One region of the Anaerobacillus sp. ABR4_321 genome, then DNA from elsewhere that is predicted to be linked to it. Evidence: predicted binding sites of a transcription regulator. Region 1 holds the regulator's gene; the other holds the start of a gene.
The links. The regulator NrdR, encoded in region 1, represses ribonucleotide reductase genes. The targets are predictions, from matches to a motif close to AACACNATATATNGTGTT.
Positions count from the first base shown of each region.

Region 1 (4,941 bases):
GTCATTAGTGATCGTGATCCTAGTAATCTCCCATGGAAAGATTTAAATATAGATATCGTAATCGAGGCAACAGGTAAATTTAATTCTAGAGATGGTGCAGGCCTTCATTTGGATGCCGGTGCAAAGAAAGTTATTATCACAGCGCCAGGTAAAAATGAAGATCTGACAGTTGTTATGGGGATAAATGAAAGCGAATACAAACATGAAAAGCATCACGTTATTTCAAACGCTTCATGTACTACAAACTGTCTTGCTCCAGTAGTCAAAGTACTAGACAAATCATTCGGCATCGTGACAGGAATGATGACTACGGTTCATGCCTATACGAATGATCAGAAAAATATTGACAACCCTCATAAAGACTTAAGAAGAGCGAGAGCGTGTGGTCAATCCATCATTCCGACAACGACAGGTGCTGCAAAAGCAATTTCAAAAGTGTTGCCACATCTAGAAGGAAAACTTAATGGTATGTCACTTCGTGTACCAACACCGAATGTTTCGCTTGTGGATTTAGTGGTTGATCTTAAGAAAGACGTAACTGTCGAAGAAGTGAACGACGCATTAAAAGCTGCTTCAGAAGGACCTCTTCGTGGAATTCTAGGCTACTCCGATGAGCCGCTTGTTTCCATCGATTACAATGGTGATTCTAATTCATCGATCGTTGATGGGTTATCCACGATGGTTGTAGAAAAGAACAAAGTAAAAGTACTTGCATGGTATGACAATGAATGGGGCTACTCATGTCGAGTAGTGGATATGGCAAAGTATGTTGGCGAGAAAATTCCCAGCAAATCCGAAGTAAGCGTTTAAGAAAGAAGCAGGGGCTAGACACCCTGCTTCTTTTTATTTTGTATCGATAATGCTATTAAAGAGAAGCGAATCGTATTCCTTTAATCCCGAAAAATTTTGTAGTTGCAAATCTATTTTAAAAGCATTATACTATTTTTCGTGAACTTCTTTTATAGCAATTTGGCGTTGAAAACTACTTAAAGGGTTAGGACCTCATCGGACTAACTTTCCCCCGTGGTGGATTTTCAATACCGCATGCTAACCGCATGAGTAAAAATTAAAGGGGGATATTTAAATGGAAACAATTGGACGACACGTTATTGCTGAGTTATGGGGCTGTGACGTAGATAAGCTTAACGATATGAAACTAATCGAAGAAACGTTTGTAGAAGCGGCACTTAAGTCTGGAGCTGAAGTTAGAGAAGTTGCATTTCACAAGTTTGCACCTCAAGGTGTGAGTGGAGTTGTCATTATTTCTGAATCACATTTGACGATTCACAGTTTTCCTGAGCACGGTTATGCAAGTATCGATGTGTATACCTGTGGCGATCTTGATCCAAATGTTGCTGCGAACCATATTGCAGATGCGCTTGGTGCTGATACGAGAGAAAACATTGAATTACCTCGTGGAATGGGCCCAGTTAAACCTAGACTTAGAGAACAGGAATCAGCGTTTACTTCATAAACTATACGAAAAAATCAAGGAGTGCGAATGCACTCCTTTTTCTTATGCACACATTGCTTAGTGAATTGATTTCTTTACCGTTTCTTGCTATTCTAAAAAAAAATAAAGGAGGAACACGGTGGGGATAAAAGATTTTTTTACGAATAGAGCAGAAACAGGGGAAAATCACCCGAATGAAGCATTAAAAACACATTACTTTAAAACAACGAAGGAACAAGGTTATAAAGCAGCTAAGGAAGTACTTCTGAAACACTTTAAAGGAGAAATCGTAACAGATTCTCTCGATCGAGGAGAATTTGTGTTCCAAATAAATGGTGGAAAGAAAGCTCTTATCGTTGTAACTGTCGTGTCCGTAAGACCTTACAGAACGGCAATAGATTTCTCTGTATCGACAGAGACGCCATTGCCTGTTGATTTCGGCTATAGTAAACGCGTTATCGAGACAGCATATCAAGCTCTACAAAAGCAACTCACATTTTTAGGAACAGGATATTCAAATTCTTAATAGGATTAGTGCACTTCTTTAATTTATGCTAAAATAAGATATAGAAATCTTGTGCGTTTGGTGGAGATGATCTGATGCGTTGTCCCAACTGTAATATAAATGGAACACGAGTACTGGATTCAAGACCTGTTCACGATGGCAGGTCTATTCGGAGACGCCGTGAATGTGAATCCTGTACATACCGTTTTACAACGTTCGAAACGGTAGAAGAAATTCCGCTTATCGTTGTGAAAAAAGAAGGAACAAGAGAGGAATTTAGCAGAGATAAAATTCTTCGAGGATTAATAAAAGCGTGTGAAAAAAGACCTGTTCCTCTAGAAACTCTTGAAAAAGTTGTAAATGAAATTGAACGTGACTTACGTAATCAGGGAGCTTCTGAGATTAGCAGTGATGTTATCGGTGAGCTTGTAATGGATCAACTTGCCAGAGTGGATGAAGTTGCCTATGTAAGGTTTGCTTCAGTTTATCGTCAATTCAAAGATATCAATGTATTCATTAAAGAACTAAAAGAGTTGATAAACAGAGCGGAGTAAAGAAAGAGAGCTTAGATTAAGCTCTTTTTTTGTACGTTAAGACGACCTAATAAAGACTAAATTTAGTAGTGAAGTACAATAATAAGATAGAAGATAAAGGTGAAGCATATGCATTGGAAAGAACTACTACCTGTTGATACCCTTCGAGTGGAGGCTGCTGGCCTTCTTCATGAGTATGATAGAAAGATCCTAACTCTCTTATATCAGCCCTTAATCGGTGCAGAGGCATATAGTTTGTATATGACGTTGTGGAGTATGTATGAACATCAAGATCATGGATCAATGACGCATCACAGCCTAAAGGTTATGCTGAGGTGGGATTTGAAGAAGGTTTTAGAAGAAAGAAAGAAATTAGAAGGAATCGGTCTATTGAATACGTATTTGAAAACGGACCAGGATCCGAGACATTTTGCGTATGAATTACATCCACCTCTAACGCCAGAGCGCTTTTTCAATGATGGTGTTTTAAATATTTACTTATTTAATAGACTAGGCAGAAACCGATACAATGAACTGAAAAAACATTTCTCAAGTAAGTTGATCGATAGAGATAAATACGAAAACGTTACTGCTTCGTTCAATGATGTCTATGATTCCTTACATCCTTCCGAAATGGTTATGGCTGATGAAAATGATGAGCCACAGGTTCCAGCGGTTGGCAGAAGTGAAAACAAAGGGCTTGTGTTCAGTTCTCCCCGTTTTGATTTTGAAGTGATGAAGCAGCATATTTCTGATATGATTGTATCAAATCAAATGCTTAATAAGTCTGTTAAACAGACGATCGAGCGTTTAGCTTTCGTGTATAAAATCGAGCCATATGAGATGGCTCGAATTGTTGAACAAGCTGCTATTCATCATGATATGTTGACTGAAGATTTACTGCGTAAAGAGGTTAGCAGCTGGTTTGCATTAGAAAACAAAGGGAAAGTTCCTGCGCTTCAACTGAGAAAGCAGCCTGAGGAATTACAAGAATTTCATAAGAAAGAGCCATCAACCCAGGAAGAAAAAGCTGCCCAACGATACGAACAGATGACACCATATGACATCTTGCAAAGGGCTGCTGGAGGTGGTAAGCCTTCACAAGCAGATATGCGAATGGTTGAACGAATTATGGACGAGCAGAATTTAACTCCTGGTGTGATGAACGTACTGTTAGACTTTATTCTAGAAACGCAGGATAAGAAGCTATCGAAAAACTACGTAGAGAAGTTTGCAAGTCATTGGGCTAGAGCGAATGTGAAGACAGTGAGAGAAGCGATGGACTTGGCGATTAAAGAATTAGAACAACCATCACCTAAGAAAGCGAATAAAACTTCTAACCGTAACAAGACTTCAGCAAGGAAAGACAAAGTACCGGAATGGATTTCGAATCCAAAAGAACCGGAAATGTCTGAGGACGAACGCGCTGAAAAGCAAAAGCAGCTGCAAAAGTTTCTAAGCAAATATAAAAAAGACTAATATAAGTAATGAGAGCGGGTGAAAATAGATGGAATCCATTCAAGAATCTTTTAATAAAATGCCTGCAAATAATAAATTTCAACAGAAATATAAGGAAATGAAAAAAGCAATTTTGTCTGATCCACATATTCGTGCATTTTGTGCAGAGAACGAAGAAGTCGATGAAAAAATGATCGACCGAAGTCTCGCCAGACTATACGAATACACAACGCAAACGAAGGGCTGTGAAGGGTGCGACGGACTATCTAATTGTGTCAACATGATGGACGGGTATGAACCTGAGCTATTTATCAATAGAACCGTGATCGATATTCGATACAACCGATGCCCTACTAGGATTCAAGAAGAAGATAATAAGAAACGCAATGAGATGGTAAAAAGCTATTACATTCCTAAAGAAATCCTGAACGCATCTTTTGCTGATATCGATGATGACGGGGGCAGAATCGAAGCGTTTCAAGCTGCTGATCAATACGTTGAAGATTTTGTCCCTGGTGAAACGTCTAAGGGACTGTACGTACATGGCGGCTTTGGGGTCGGGAAGACTTTTCTCCTCGGTGCGATTGCGAATCAGCTTGCAAAAGAAAAAGGGGTTCAATCTCAGTTCATCTATACACCTGACTTCTTTAGACAAATGAAGAGTGCGATTCAAGATCAGTCGATCGATGAAAAACTAAACTTCCTAAAAGAGACCCCTCTTCTTATTTTGGATGATATTGGGGCAGAGAATATCTCTACATGGGTTCGTGATGATATTTTAGGAACACTGCTTCAATACCGGATGACGGAGGGACTCCCTACACTTTATTCTTCAAACCTTGATTATGATTTGCTTGAAGAACACCTTGCTTATTCAAATAAAGCAGGGGTCGAGTTAACGAAAGCAAAACGAATTATGGAACGAATCAAACATTATACGACGCCCATCTTTCTTGAAGGGAAGAACAGGCGGAAATAAGGCACGATCTCTT
Region 1 covers NZ_JBSWTK010000001.1:1,816,541-1,821,481, forward strand. Annotated here, with positions in the region: gene ACXADT_RS09335 (glyceraldehyde-3-phosphate dehydrogenase) at 1-810, shown strand, start outside; gene speD (adenosylmethionine decarboxylase) at 1,085-1,474, shown strand; gene ACXADT_RS09345 (cytosolic protein) at 1,593-1,979, shown strand; gene nrdR (transcriptional regulator NrdR) at 2,054-2,512, shown strand; gene ACXADT_RS09355 (replication initiation and membrane attachment family protein) at 2,621-3,970, shown strand; gene dnaI (primosomal protein DnaI) at 3,999-4,928, shown strand.

Region 2 (4,941 bases), 310 kb from region 1:
GTAGCAAGATACCCAGGATTTGCGTTCATTCATCCACTTCAAGAGGAGGACACAGTCCAAGGTGCGCTTGAGATGATGTACAATCTCCAGCAAAACTTGGTAGCTGTTACAGGAATGGATGAGGTGACTCTACAGCCAGCTGCAGGTGCTCATGGGGAATGGACTGGTCTGATGATGATCCGTGCGTATCATGAAGCAAACGGAGATTTTAATCGTACGAAGGTAATCGTTCCTGACTCCGCTCATGGAACCAACCCAGCTTCAGCAACAGTTGCTGGATTTGAAGCTGTTACAGTGAAATCGAATGAAAAAGGTATTGTAGACCTTGAAGACCTTAAGCGAGTAGTCGATGAGGATACTGCAGCTTTGATGCTTACAAACCCTAATACTCTTGGATTGTTTGAAGAGGATATCATCGAAATGGCTCAGATTATTCATTCAGCCGGCGGGAAGTTATATTATGATGGTGCGAACATGAATGCCATCATGGGAGCTGCTCGTCCAGGAGATATGGGCTTCGATGTGGTTCATTTAAACCTTCATAAGACGTTTACTGGCCCTCACGGAGGTGGAGGTCCTGGTTCAGGCCCTGTTGGAGTTAAAGCAGACTTAGTTCCTTATCTACCAAAGCCAGTTTTAGTAAAAGAAGAAGATGCGTACAGATTCGATTATGATCGTCCTGATTCGATCGGACGCGTAAAACCGTACTACGGCAATTTCGGAATTAATGTTCGCGCATATACGTATATTCGTACGATGGGTCCTGAAGGATTAAAACAAGTGTCAGAAAATGCTGTTTTGAATGCTAATTATATGATGAGACGCTTACAGGATGCATTCGTGCTCCCTTATACTCAGCATTGTAAGCATGAGTTTGTCATTTCAGGCAAGAAGCAAAAGAAACTCGGGGTTAGAACGTTAGATATGGCGAAGAGGCTGCTAGACTTTGGCTATCATCCTCCGACGATCTATTTCCCAATCAACGTTGAAGAATGTATGATGATTGAGCCAACAGAAACGGAATCGAAAGAAACGTTAGATGAATTCTGTGATCGCCTCCTCCAAATTGCAAAAGAAGCAGAAGAGAATCCAGAAATCGTCCAGGAAGCTCCACATACAACAGTAATCAAAAGGCTCGATGAAACGACTGCAGCAAGAAAACCAATCTTACGCTACCAAAAAGCATAACAAAAAGCAGCTGCACACAAGCAGCTGCTTTTTACTTTTTCTTCTTAACTTTGCCGCCCCATTTTTTGAAGCCGCCTTTTAATTGATAAAGATCACGAATACCGTTTTTCTTAAGCATGCTTGCAGCACGCGCAGTGATGATTCCATTATGATCATACATATAAACAGGTTGATCTTTACGGATTTCTTTCATTCTCATCTTAAGCTGACTAACTGGAATATTTCTTGCACCGAGGATATGACCATTTTCGAAATCTTTTGGTTCCCGAATATCGATTAACTGGGCTTTTCGATAACCTGCCCTAAACTCTTCCTCGGTTAGCGTTTTCAAGTTCTTTTTTTGTAGAAATCTCGAAATGACTACATATACAATGATTGCAACTAGTAACGCGATAATCCATTCCATTATTCCGTACACCCTTTCAACTAAAATCGACAATACTAAGTTTACACGTCTTTTCGTTTTTCCGCAAAAAGAAAATAACAAATTAGGAGGAAAGTTTATTGGTTATCTCGTTATAGCTTTGCTAAACTAAACGAGTATGGTGGAAATATGGAAAGATAAAGGAGTATTTGTATGAGGCAATGGGCATTTATTAATTCAGGAGATCGTTCTCCTGCCTATAATATGGCACTTGATGAAGCATTATTAAAATGGCATAGCGAAGGGTTGATCCCTCCCGTTATCCGGTTTTATGGATGGGACCCAGCTACTCTATCAGTTGGCTATTTCCAGCAAGTAGATCGAGATATTGACCTTACAGCAGTTGAAAGATACAATATGGGTTTTGTAAGAAGACCTACCGGTGGACGTGCTGTACTGCACGATAAAGAAGTTACATATAGTGTAATCGTAAATGAAGATTATCCAAACATGCCAAAAACCGTTACTGAAGCCTATAGGGTGATCTCTGAAGGACTGAGGTTGGGCTTTGTTGAGTTAGGACTAGATGCGTACTTTGCCATTCCACAATCTGAAGAGGAGAAAGCTGAACTCCGCTCGCCAAGGTCTGGCGTTTGCTTCGATTCCCCTTCTTATTATGAACTAGTCGTTGAAGGGAGGAAGGTCGCAGGGAGTGCACAGACGAGGCAAAAGGGTGTTATTCTTCAGCACGGCTCTATCCTACTAGATATTGATGAGGACAAACTATTCGATTGTTTCAAATTTAAAAATGAGCGGATACGTGAAAGAATGCAACGCGGCTTTAGAAAGAAAGCAGTAGCGATAAATGCTTTAAGAAGTGAACCAGTGTCAACAAATGATGCGATCCAGGCATTCTATAATGGATTCGAAGAAGGTCTTGGAATTGAACTCGTGCCGTATGAGCTCTCAGATGAGCAGGAAGCTTATGTGAATAACCTTGCTGAAGAGCGCTATATGAGCGATGAGTGGAATTATAAAAAATGAGCATCCGAACTGGATGCTTTTTCATATTGACTTCATGAGAACAAGTGTTCTATTCTAAAGAAAGGTACATATAACTATTAAAAACACGATGGTAAAAAAAGCAATTAACGAAATTTCTCTTTTTATAGGGTTATGAGCTGTCCTGCTATCATAATCGATTGTTTTCAATGAAAATCGCTCGATTTGAAAGTTGACAAATTTAGTTGAATCATGGCGAATCACTATATATAGTGTTTGATAAATAAATTAAAGTACTATATGTAGTTTAAAATGATTGTCTCGTGAATGGACATGTGCTACTATTAATCCAGATGATACTTAAGAGTTTTTACATCGCTGTTGTAAGAGATAAAAGATTTTGAAACGGAGGGGTTCAATTGACCATTAAGACTGGAGAAAGAAGACGGTCAATCAACATTGAGCAGTTAAACAAAGATATCGAAATGTTTTCCCAAGTTCATCCCGTTACGGATGACATGCACTTAAGTCACGATGGTGTAAGTCGACTGGTGATGTTGGATCGATATGCTTTTAAAGATACAGAGAAAAGAACCCTGAAAAAAGGAGACTTCGTCGTACTAACGATTAAGGAAGACCCGAAGTTTCCTGCACGAGGACTTGGCTTTATCGAAGAAGTCGATCACGCCACAAAGAAAGCACATGTTGCGGTTCACGAAGATTATGTAGCTGTATTAGATTCTGAAGAAGAACGAGAAACAGGAATGATCGTAAGGTCTCTTGATGTTATAGAGAAGCCGCTGGAAGTTTATTATGAGCAGATCGCACGACGAAATGCACGTGGTCTTGCTGAGGTAGAAACAACGAGTGGTGAAAAAGAATATTGGGAAGAGCGGTTTTATAAAGAGCTATCTTCGATGAACTTTGTACCAGCTGGACGAGTTCTTTATGGTGCTGGTGCCGAAACAGAGGTTACCTACTTTAACTGCTACGTAATGCCTTATCCTCAAGATTCACGTGAAGGGATTTCTGAGCACCGAAAACAGGTGATGGAAATTATGAGTAGAGGCGGAGGAGTTGGCACGAACGGCTCAAGTCTACGCCCTCGAAATGCACTTGCAAGAGGTGTGAATGGAAAATCTTCAGGATCTGTTTCCTGGTTAGACGATATTGCAAAATTAACACATCTTGTTGAGCAAGGTGGATCAAGACGCGGCGCGCAAATGATCATGTTAGCAGATTGGCATCCTGACATTATTGAATTCATCATCTCTAAAATGCAAAACCCAAGAATTTTGCGATACCTAGTAGAAAATACAAAAGATGAGCAGATTAAGAAACTCGCAGAGGATAAGTTGAAGTTTACACCTCTGACAGAAACCGAACGTTCCATGTATCAAAGCATTCTAAACTACCGAAGTATTCAAGGTTATGGAGGCTTCGAAGAAAAAGTAATTCAGAATGCACACGAAAAGATCCAAACCGGAGGGACATATTCTGTTCATAATCCAGATTTTCTTACCGGCGCGAACATTTCAGTATGTTTGACAAAAGACTTTATGGATGCGGTTGAAAATGATGACGACTACGCTCTCAAGTTCCCTGACGTAGAAAACTACACAAAAGAGCAGATGGAAATCTATAACCAGAAGTGGCATGAAAGTGGAGATGTACGAGATTGGGAAGCGCAAGGATTTCCTATACGTACTTATCGAAAAGTGAAGGCGAAAGAACTTTGGGATTTGATCAATATTTGTGCAACATATTCAGCAGAACCTGGTATCTTCTTTATCGATAATGCGAATGAAAAAACAAATGCAACTTCTTATGGACAAAAAGTTGTAGCTACAAACCCATGTGGTGAACAGCCTTTAGCTCCATACAGCGTATGTAATCTAGCTGCAGTCAACCTTGCTGAAATGGCAGACAAAGATTCAAAATCAGTTGATTTTGATAAATTGAGAGAAACGGTTGAAGTTGGCGTTCGTATGCAAGATAACGTAATTAATGCAACACCATATTTCTTAGAAGAAAACGAAACACAGGCTTTAGGTGAAAGACGTGTTGGTCTCGGTGTAATGGGATTACATGATCTTCTCATTTATTGTGAGACTGTATATGGATCCGAAGAAGGAAATAAACTGACAGACCAAATCTTTGAGACGATCGCAACCACTGCGTATCGCGCATCCGTTGAGCTTGCTAAAGAAAAAGGAAGTTTTCCTTTCCTAGAAGGCAAAACTGAAAGTGAAACGAATCGCCTTCGTGAAGCGTTTGTGAACACTGGCTACATGCAGCAGATGCCGAATGATATCAGAGATAGCATTCTTGATTATGGAATCAGGAACTCTCATTTACTTACCGTTGCACCAACGGGAAGCACAGGA
Region 2 covers NZ_JBSWTK010000001.1:2,126,157-2,131,097, forward strand. Annotated here, with positions in the region: gene gcvPB (aminomethyl-transferring glycine dehydrogenase subunit GcvPB) at 1-1,188, shown strand, start outside; gene ACXADT_RS11000 (rhodanese-like domain-containing protein) at 1,220-1,594, opposite strand; gene ACXADT_RS11005 (lipoate--protein ligase family protein) at 1,766-2,596, shown strand; gene ACXADT_RS11010 (vitamin B12-dependent ribonucleotide reductase) at 3,040-4,941, shown strand, end outside.
Region 2: a site for NrdR is predicted at 2,814-2,831, ahead of ACXADT_RS11010 (vitamin B12-dependent ribonucleotide reductase). Genes of this name have one in related genera too.